One region of the Streptomyces sp. NPDC031497 genome, then DNA from elsewhere that is predicted to be linked to it. Evidence: riboswitches for the same ligand, from Rfam matches in the RefSeq annotation. Region 1 holds a riboswitch; the other holds the start of a gene.
The links. A riboswitch is a leader RNA that binds a small molecule or an ion and turns the genes downstream of it on or off. The one in region 1 is predicted to bind S-adenosylmethionine.

Region 1 (5,183 bases):
GGTGAGCGTGAGGTCCCACGCCTTCGATCCGTCGGCGGGGTCCAGGGCGAGCACTTCGTAGTTGCTCGCGGTGACCGCCAGGCCGCCGAACGCCACGCTCGTGAAGTAGCGGCCGCCGCGCGGCAGCTCGGTGCCGGACTTGTGCCAGAGCGCCTTGCCCGTCCGGCTGATGCCGTGCAGCATCTGCTCACCGCCCGACCCGACCACCAGGACGTCCCCGATCAGCGCCGGGCGGCCGGTGTCACTGCCGGCCGCCGTCGCCCAGAGCCGCTTCCCGCTCTTCGCGTCCAGGGCCCGCACCTGGTCCCCGAACGTGCCGACGTAGACGACGCCCTCCGCGACCATGGGCTCGCTGGTGGGCGCCGGCCCGGTCGGCGTGCTCCAGGCCACACTGCCGTCGGGGGCGTACGCGCGCACCCCGCCCGCGTCCGTGGGGCCGTAGGACACCAGGACCAGGTCGCCCGCGGCCACCGGGACCTGGCTGTTCCCGGCGACCGCTTTGGTCCAGCGCACCCGGCCGCGCCGGTCGAGCGCGCAGAGCTTCGTGGAGCCCTCCCCGTTGTCGTACAGCAGGCAGTACACGCCGTCGGCGGTGGCGAGCGGGGGCATGACCGGGCCGCCCAGCGCGGTGCTCCAGACGGGACGGCCGTTCGGCGCCACCGCGTGCAGCGAGCCGTCCGCCCCGCCGACGTACACCGAATTCCCGTCGGCCGACACCGCCGCACACGGGCCGCGCTGCCCGCCGAGCCCCTCGACCGGGTACTGCCACCCCACCTGGGCCGCCGACGACGAGCCCGTACCGGTCCGCCCCTCCCGCGCCGCCGGACCCGTGCCCGCCGAGGAGTCCCGCAGCCACAGCCACCCGCCGACGCCCCCGCCCGCCACGACCGCCGCACCGCCCGTCAGGGCCGCCAGCAGCCGCCGCCGGGAGGCCGGGGCGGCAGCCGGGGAGGCCGCGGGCAGGTCCGTGACTGTCGTGGGCGCCACGTACTCGACGCGGCTGTCCCGCTCCCCCGACCCGTGTTCCGGCACCCAGCGCTCATCGCTGTCCACGGTCGCCGATTCCGCCGTGGCGCGGCCGGCGTACCACCCCGCCCCAAGGCCCGCGCGGAGGGAACGCGCGGTGTGTCCCACCGCCGCCACCACGTCCGCGGGCGTCGGCCGCGCGCCGGGGTCGTCGCGCAGACAGGACTCCACGAGCTCCAGATGGTTTTTCGGTACGGCGGACAGGTCGACGTCCCCGGTCAGGATCCGCAGCAGGACGACCGAGTCCTGCCCCTCGCCGAAGGGTTCCCGTCCGCCCGCCGCGTACGCGAGGACCGCGCCCAGCGAGAAGACGTCACTGGCCGGTCCCACGTGGGCGCCGTTGCGGATCTGCTCGGGCGAGACATAGCCGACCGACCCGACGATCACCCCGGTCCGGGTCAGTGCCGTCCCTTCCAGGGCCCGGACGATCCCGAAGTCGATGACCCGGGGGCCGTCCGGCGCCAGCAGGATGTTGGAGGGCTTGAGGTCACGGTGCACCAGCCCCTTGGCGTGGATCGCGGCCAGCGCCTCGCCCAGCGCGGCCGCCAGCAGCCGTACCGCGTCGCCGGTCAGGGGGCCGCCTTCGAAGATCGCGTCCCGCAGGTTCGGCCCGTCCACGTACTCGGTGGCCATCCACGGCCGTACGGCCTCGGTGTCCGCGTCCACGACGCGGGCGGTGTAGGTCCCCGCGCCGCCGACGGTCTGCGCGGCCCGCACCTCGTGCCGGAAACGGGCCCGGAAGGTGCGGTCCTCCGCGTGTTCGGCGCGCACCACCTTCACGGCGAGCCGGAGACCACCGCGCGCCTCGGCGAGATACACCTCGCCCATACCGCCGGATCCGAGTCTGCCCCGGACCTCGTAGGGACCGATGGTCCGAGGATCCGTCTCGCGCAGCTCCTGCACCCCGTGCTCCCCCTGCCCTCCGTACAGCTGAGGGAAGCGTATACGCGCGGCTGGACGTCAGTCCGTCAGACGGCCGGTACGCAACGGCCGTCCTCCGTACGGTAGTTCCATTTCGCGCCATCCCGGACGAGCTCCTTGACGGCATTCACGAACCGCTCCACGTGCTCGTCCGGCGTCCCCGCGCCGAAGCTCACCCGGATCGCGTTCAGGGACTTCTCGCCCGGTGCCGCCTCCGGCGCCCCGCACTCGCCCTGGGTCTGCGGGTCGGAGCCCAGCAGGGTCCTGACCAGCGGGTGGGCGCAGAAGAGGCCGTCGCGGACGCCGATGCCGTACTCGGCGGAGAGGGCCGCGGCGAAGTGGGAGCTGTTCCAGCCGTCCACCACGAAGCTGATCACTCCGACGCGGGGGGCGTCGTCGCCGAAGAGGGAGAGGACACGGACCTCGGGAACCTCGGCCAGCCCCGCCCGCACCTTCTCGATCAGGTGCCGCTCGCGGGCGACCAGCGTGTCGAAGCCCGCCTCGGTCAGCGCCTTGCAGGCGGCGGCGATCGAGTAGGCGCCGATCACGTTCGGGGAGCCCGCCTCGTGGCGCGCGGCGCTCTCGTGCCACTCCACGGCCACTCCCCCGTCCTCACGCCGGGTGACCTTGCGGCTGGCGCCGCCGCCCGCGAGGTACGGCTCGGCCGCCCGGAGCCAGTCGGCGCGGCCGGCCAGGACGCCGGAGCCGAAGGGGGCGTACAGCTTGTGGCCGGAGAAGGCGACCCAGTCGACGTCCAGCTCGCGGACGCTCACCGGGTGGTGCGGGGCCAGCTGGGCCGCGTCCAGGACGATCCGGGCGCCGTGCGCGTGCGCGGCCGCGGCCAGCTCGCGGACCGGCCACAGCTCGCCGGTGACGTTCGAGGCGCCGGTGACACAGACCAGGGCCGGGCCGTAGCCCCCTTCAATGGACACGGTGCGGTCGGCGAGGGCCTGCTCCAGGGTCTCGACGGCCTGGCGCGGGGTGCGCGGGGCGTCGAGGTAGGTGACCCGGGCGTCCTGCCAGGGCAGCAGGGAGGCGTGGTGCTCGGTCTCGAAGACGAAGACCTGGCAGTCGGCGGGGAGCGCGCGGGCCAGGAGGTTCAGGGAGTCCGTGGTCGAGCGGGTGAAGACCAGCTGGTCGTCGGGGCGGCAGTCGAGGAACTCGGCGACGGTCTTCCGGGCGTTCTCGAAGAGGTCGGTCGACAGCTGGGAGAGGTAGCCGGCACCGCGGTGGACGCTGCCGTAGTAGGGCGCGTAGGCCGCCACGTCGTCCCAGACCCGCTGGAGCGCCGGGGCGCTGGCCGCGTAGTCGAGGGCGGCGTAGGTGACCTCGCCGCCGGTGACGAGCGGGACGGTGACATCCTGCCCTAGAACGGGCAGCGGGGCACAAACCGACTGGGCGGAGACAGCGGTGGAGACAGACATGGCGAACTCCTGTGAGGGGTAAGCGAAATCGCCGGGCCGGACGGTACGTCGACGGCACGGGAAAGGTGAAAGGGGTATGCGGAGGCGGGGCTCGACGCCCTATCGCATTCGCTTGCTCACAGAAGACTCCCTCGACGACCAGGACCCCTGGCGTGCGAGGGGTCCGCGCTTGCCGTAGACCTCTCTGCCTACGACCTGGTCTTCACCCGGGGCACCCCGCCACGGACGGAGGGTTGCCGGACAGTCGGCCGGGGCCTCATGACTGTCACTCATGACCTGAGAAGAAACGTAAGTGAAGTGATCGGCGACGCGCAACTCCTGTCCGGATGACGGGACACCGCCAGGGTCCGAAGCCGCTTCCGCACCGCCGGAAGACCGAATGCGGTCGCTCGCCGTTGCGGCGGAAAGGCGGAAAGGCGGAAAGGCGGAAGTACCCCGCTCACCTTCTTTTCCGCCGCAACGGCGATCAGCCACGACGGCGCAGCTGGGGGTCCCCCCACGCCCTTAAGGCAGTGGGGAGGTGCCGTACCGCGCCTCAGCGCGCCGACCGCGGCCCCTACCTGTTCGTCGCCGCCGCCCAGCGCTCCAGCACCCGCTTGGCCGCGCCCGAGTCGATCGACTCCGCCGCCTTGTCCATGCCGGCGCGGATCTGCTCGGCCAGCGTTCCGGTGCCCGGGTCCAGGGCCACCAGCGCCGCCGCCGAGTTCAGCAGGACCGCGTCGCGGACCGGGCCCGTCTCGCCGTCCAGGAGCCGACGGGCGACCTCCGCGTTGTACGACGGGTCGCCGCCGCGCAGCGCCTCTACCGGGACCAGCTCGATGCCGACGTCCCGCGGGTCGAAGGTCTCCTCGGTGATCTTGCCGTCGCGGACGATCCAGACGTGGGACGTGGCGGTGGTCGTCAGCTCGTCGAGGCCGTCGTCGCCGCGGAAGACCAGGGAGGAGTTGCCGCGTTCCGCGAAGACGCCCGCGACGACCGGCGCCATGCGCGGGTCCGCGACGCCGACCGCCTGGGCCCGCACCTGCGCGGGGTTGGTCAGCGGGCCGAGGATGTTGAACACCGTGCGGATACCCAGCTGGCCGCGGGCCGCGCCCGCATGGCGCAGCGCCGGGTGGAACTTGACGGCGAAGCAGAAGGTGATGCCGGCCTCCTCGGCGACCTCGGCGACCCGCCGCGGGGTCAGATCGAGGTTGACGCCGAGCTTCTCCAGCACGTCCGAGGCGCCGGACGCGGAGGACGCCGCCCGGTTGCCGTGCTTGACGACCTTCGCCCCGGTGCCGGCCACCACCAGCGCCGACATCGTCGAGATGTTCACCGTCTTGGCGCCGTCACCGCCGGTGCCGACGATGTCCACCGTGCGGCCCGGTACCTCGATGACGTTGGCGTGCGCGTACATCGTGCGGACCAGGCCGTTGATCTCGTCGACCGTCTCGCCCTTCGCCCGCAGGGCGACGACGAAACCGGCGATCTGGGCGTCGGTGGCCTGCCCGCGCATGATCTGGTCCATCGCCCAGGCCGTCGCGTCAGCGCTCTGGTCCTGGCCGTACAGCAGCGCGTTCAGCACCTCGGGCCAGGAACGGCCCGCCGCGATGTCGCCTCCAGCGGGGGTCACAGCGCTCATGAGGCCGCTCCTGATGGTCGTACCGGCGAAAAACAGTGTCAGGCCCACCCTATCCAGCTCCGGGCACGGCGAAGGGCCCCCGTCCGTACACCGGACGGGGGCCCTTCGGCCGTGGCGTGGCGACGCGGTCGATCAGTGGTGGCCGTGGCCGCTCGTGATCTCCTTGTACTCCTCGACGGTGGGCTTCGGGA
Region 2 (5,183 bases), on a different contig from region 1:
CGAACGCCCACCCGCCGACGAACGCTTCCGCCGCGCGTACGTCCGCGCGTCCGCACCCCCGGGGAGACGCATGTCCATCACTCCGCTCGCCGCCCTCCCGTCCGTCCGGACCACCCCCGCCTTCCGAGGGCGCATCGGCCGGGACGCGCGCAGCGGCCACTACGCCGTGCCGCGCCGCTACCGGCTCCACCTCGCCACCGCCTGTCCCGACGGCCTCCGCATCGCCGTCGGCCACAGCCTGCTGGCCCTCGACGACTGTTGTCCGGTCACCTATCTGCCCGCCGTCCCGGACTGTCCGGACGGCAGCCACACGGCGCTGCGCCCGCTGTACGAGGCGAGCGCCCACCACTACTCGGGACCGGCCCTCGCACCCGTGCTCAGCGACGACTGGTCCGGCCGCATCGTCTCCACCCACAGCCGGGACATCCTGCGCGACCTGGACCGCCACTTCGGCGACGGCGCCACCCGGCTGTACCCGTGCGGTGCCGAGGCCGAGATCGAGGCCGTCGAGCGGCTGTGCGCCGAGGGCATCGAGCAGGCCGCGCAGCGCGCCGGGCGCGTGGGCGGCGACCCGGAGGCGCTGGAGGTGCTGCTCGCCGCCCTGGACGAGCTGGAGTGCCGGCTGACCGGGGCGGAGTTCCTTGTCGGCGGGCAACTCACGGCGGCGGACGTCGAGTTGTGGGTGGCCCTGGTGCAACTCGACACCGTGCACCGCAACCACCTGGACGCCTCCGCCGTGCACCGCATCGCCGGCCATCCGGTGCTGTGGGCCTACGCCCGCCGGCTGGCCGCGCACCCGGCCTTCGGCGCCCACCTCGACCTCGACGGCATCGCCCGTCGCCACCACGGCCGTTGCCAGGGCCTGGAAGCCGCCGGTGCGGCCGTCCAGATCCTGGACTGGGCGGGCCACGCGGCGGACGCTCCCGGCGTTCCGCGCAGGTGAGAGCGGCCCGAACCGTTTCGCCAGTCGGACAGGCGTTGACATTCGTTCGGGCAACTGCGTTACTTACGGACCAGAACGGTCAAGAGCGTCAGCGTCAAGCCCTGGCTTGCTGACCGGCAACCCTCGCATCGCGGTGGGGTGCCCCAGGTGACGACCGGACCGATGACGTTTCGGCAAGCGACGATTCGGTAAGCGCGAGGCCCCCCGAGGGCCAGCACGACAGTGACAGGTGACGGACATGTACGCAGCCTCCAGGACGGCCGAGCGCCGCACCTCGGGCTGCGTACGCCCGTATCCGAGCCCGCTCGTCGCCGACCGTGCCGTCGATCTGCTCCGTGTCAACAGCGCCCTGTGTAGCGCGTGTACCGCACCGGGCTGTGCCCGCTGTCGGGTCTGACCAGGCTTTTCCGCCGGCTTCCCGCAGCTTCGCGCCTCAGCGTCCCCGTCGAAACACCGGTCGCCCGGTGTGCCGCCGTCCGCCCAGCCCCCCTGCCCCGCGCGCCCCCGTGCACCGTGCCGCCCGCCCGCATGCGGCCCGGTCGTACGGTCCCGGCCGTGGGGCCCGGGGTGTCCGACTCCGCCGGAGCCCGCCATGACCGAACCCCCAGGCACCGTGTCCCTCGCCGAGGCACCGCCACCAACTGACGATACGTCAAAACCCGTCAAAACCCAGCGGGTTCAGCCGTTGCGCCGCCCCGGCCGGTGGATCGCCACCGCCGTCGTCCTGGTGGTCGTCGCGCAGTTCGCACACGGACTGGCCACCAACCCCTTCTACCAGTGGGACCGGTTCCGCTACTGGTTCCTGCGGCCCACGATCCTCGACGGGCTCGTCATCACCCTCGAAGTCGCCGCGCTCAGCGCCGTGCTGGGCCTCCTCGGCGGCGTCGTACTGGCCGTCGCCCGGCTCTCCGGCAGCCCCGTGCTGCGCGCCGTCAGCTGGACCTACACCTGGCTGTTCCGCTCGATCCCGCTGATCGTCCTGCTGATCTTCCTCTACAACTTCTCGGCCCTGTACCAGACGTTGAGCCTGGGTGTGCCCTTCGGCCCGTCCTTCGTCAGCTTCGACGAGTCGAAACTCGCCACCGACATGGTGGTCGCCGTGGTCGGCCTCAGCCTCAACGAGGCGGCCTACGCGGCCGAGGTGGTGCGCGGCGGCATCCTCTCCGTCGACCAGGGCCAGCACGAGGCGGCCGCCGCACTCGGCCTGCCCAAGAGCTACCAGTTCACCCGGATCGTCTTCCCGCAGGCCCTGCGCTCCATCGTGCCGAACTACGTCAACCAGCTCATCGGGCTGATCAAGGGCACGTCCCTGGTGTTCTACGTCTCGCTGCTCGACCTCTTCGGCTCGGTGCAGTCCATGGGCAGCACCTACCCCGGCGACATCGTGCCGCTGCTGCTCGTGGCCACCGTCTGGTACCTGATCCTGACCAGCGCCGTCTCCGTCGTCCAGTTCTACGTCGAGCGGTACTTCGCCCGCGGCGCCACCCGCACGCTGCCGCCGACCCCCCTCCAGAAACTCCGCACCGGCCTCGGCGACCTGCGGGAACGGATACGCCGGGAGGCCGCCGCATGACCACCGCACCGGACCTCGCGCCCGCCGCCCTGGAGATCCACGACGTCCACAAGTCGTACGGCGCCCATCGCGTCCTCGACGGGGTCGACCTGACCGTCCGCCCCGGCGAGGTCACCGTCATCCTCGGCCCGTCCGGCTCCGGCAAGTCCACCCTGCTGAGGGTGATCAACCACCTGGAGAAGCCCGAGACCGGCTACGTCAGCGTCGGCGGCGAACTGGTCGGCGTGAAGCGCCACGGGGACCGGCTCAAGGAGCTGAGCGAACGCGCCATCCTGGCCCAGCGCAGCCGGATCGGCTTCGTCTTCCAGAACTTCAACCTGTTCCCGCACCTGACGGTCCTCGACAACGTCGCGGCCGCCCCCGTCGCCACCGGAAAGCTGACCAGGCCCGAGGCCCAGCAGCTGGCCAAGGAACTCCTCGAACGGGTCGGCCTCGGCGAGCGCGTCGGCGCCTACCCGCGGCAGCTGTCGGGCGGCCAGCAACAGCGCGTGGCCATCGCCCGCGCCCTGGCCCTGCGGCCCGGCATCATCCTCTTCGACGAACCGACCTCCGCGCTCGACCCCGAGCTGGTCGGCGAGGTCCTCGCCGTCATCAAGGACCTGGCCTCCGGCGGCACCACCCTCGTGATCGTCACCCACGAGATCGGCTTCGCCCGCGAGGTCGCCGACCGGATCGTCTTCATCGACGCCGGAAGGATCGTCGAACAGGGCCCGCCCGCCGAGATCCTCGACAACCCGCGGCACGAACGGACCCGGGACTTCCTCCGCAAGGTCCTCTGAACCACACCCCTTTCACTGGAACCACCCCCTCTTTCCCTTGAACCACCCCCCCTTTCACTTGTCACTGAGACACGAAGGACAGCCATGCCCACGCTCCTCTCCCGACGCAGCCTGATCCGCGGCCTCACCACGGCGACCGCCGTAGCGACCCTCGCCACCGGGCTCGCCGCCTGCGGGGGCGACAGCGACGCCGCGACCACGACCGACAGCGCCAAGAGCGGCGAGGTCGTCATCGGACAGGTCTCCAACGGCGCCGCCCAGCAGACCACCGTCAAGGTCTCCGAGGTCAAGTCCATCAGCGCCGAACTGCCCGCCTCCGTCCGCAAGAGCGGCAAGCTCGTCATCGGCGAGGGTGTCCTGCCCGCCGGATTCCCGCCGCTCGCCTACGTGGGCAGCGACCAGAAGACCCTCACCGGTTCCGAACCCGACCTCGCCCGGCTGGTCGCCGCGGTCTTCGGCCTCACGCCCGAGCTGAAGAGCTTCACCTGGGAGAACATGTTCGTCGGCATCGACAGCGGCAAGGTCGACGTGGCCCTCTCCAACATCACCGACACCGAGGAGCGCAAGAAGAAGTACGAGTTCGCGTCCTACCGGCAGGACAACCTCGCCTTCACGGTCCCGAAGAAGAGCACCTGGAACTTCGACGACAACTACGAGAACCTCGCCGGCAAGACCGTCTCCGTCAGCGCCGGCACCAACCAGGAGAAGATCCTCCTGGAGTGGAAGGCCAAGCTGGCCAAGGAGGGCAAGAAGGTCACGGTCAAGTACTACCAGGACAGCAACAGCGTCTACCTGGCCCTCAACAGCGGCAAGATCGACGCCTACCTCGGCCCCAACCCCGGCATCGCGTACCACAACAGGCAGACCGCGAACACACCCAACGCCACCCGCACCGCGGGTACCTACTCCGGCGCGGGCGCCAGCCTCCAGGGTCTGATCGCGGCCACCGCGAAGAAGGACAGCGGCCTTGCCAAGCCGCTCGCCGACGCCATCAACTACCTGATCAAGAACGGTCAGTACGCCAAGTGGCTGGCCGCCTACAACCTCTCCAACGAGGCCGTCGCCAAGTCCGAGGTCAACCCGCCCGGACTGCCGCTGGACAACTCCTGACCCATCGTCAGGGAAGAACGCCACCATGACCGTTGAAGCATCCCTCGGCGTCCTGGACAACGCCGTCTGGTCCGCGCTCGCCGGTCCGCACGCGCACCTCGCCGAGCGCTTCGGCCGGGCCGCCCGCTACCCCGACGACATCTACGCCTACGCCGCTCTCTCCGACCCCACCGACCCGGAGGCCTGGGCCGACCTGCACACGCTCGTCGGCCCCGGCACCACCGTGAAGATCAAGCCGGTCGAGGAAGCACCGCCCGGCTGGGAGGTGGTCGGCGGCGGGGTGGGCGTCCAGTTCGTCGACACCGGGCTGCGGGCCGAACCCGACCCGGAGGCGGTCCGGCTCGGCTCGTACGACGTGCCCGAGATGCTGGACCTGGTGGCCCGCACCGAGCCCGGCCCGTTCCGCAAGCGGACCGTCGAGATGGGCGCCTACCTCGGCATCCGGCACCGGGGACGGCTGATCGCGATGGCGGGCGAGCGGCTGCGGCTGCCCGGCTGGACGGAGATCAGCGCGGTCTGCACCGACCCCGGGCACCGGGGCCGGGGTCTGGCCACCCGCCTGGTGCGCGCGGTCGCCGTCGGCATCCGGGACCGCGGTGACACCCCGTTCCTGCACGCCGCCCCGGGCAACGCCACGGCGATCCGGCTGTACCAGTCCATCGGCTTCACCGAGCGGCTGCGCACCCGCACCCTGCTGGTGCGCAGCCCGGGAACAACCGCGAACGCCGGGCTGTTGTGAGTCACGACGAGATGTACACGGAGCGGGCTGGGAGGTGCG

Region 2: it holds a riboswitch for S-adenosylmethionine, as region 1 does, so the genes downstream of both, ACZ5K7_RS11805 (amino acid ABC transporter permease) here and ACZ5K7_RS41360 (aminotransferase class V-fold PLP-dependent enzyme) in region 1, are expected to answer to the same signal.

Annotation. Positions count from the first base shown of each region.
Region 1 covers NZ_JBVIKO010000031.1:82,539-87,721, reverse strand. The annotation lists gene ACZ5K7_RS41365 (outer membrane protein assembly factor BamB family protein) at 1-1,929, opposite strand, end outside; gene ACZ5K7_RS41360 (aminotransferase class V-fold PLP-dependent enzyme) at 1,995-3,371, opposite strand; SAM riboswitch class IV at 3,532-3,648, opposite strand; gene trpD (anthranilate phosphoribosyltransferase) at 3,928-4,992, opposite strand; gene qcrB (cytochrome bc1 complex cytochrome b subunit) at 5,125-5,183, opposite strand, start outside.
Region 2 covers NZ_JBVIKO010000005.1:94,002-99,184, reverse strand. The annotation lists gene ACZ5K7_RS11810 (glutathione S-transferase C-terminal domain-containing protein) at 71-943, shown strand; SAM riboswitch class IV at 1,021-1,144, shown strand; gene ACZ5K7_RS11805 (amino acid ABC transporter permease) at 1,536-2,516, shown strand; gene ACZ5K7_RS11800 (amino acid ABC transporter ATP-binding protein) at 2,513-3,295, shown strand; gene ACZ5K7_RS11795 (ABC transporter substrate-binding protein) at 3,380-4,405, shown strand; gene ACZ5K7_RS11790 (GNAT family N-acetyltransferase) at 4,431-5,144, shown strand.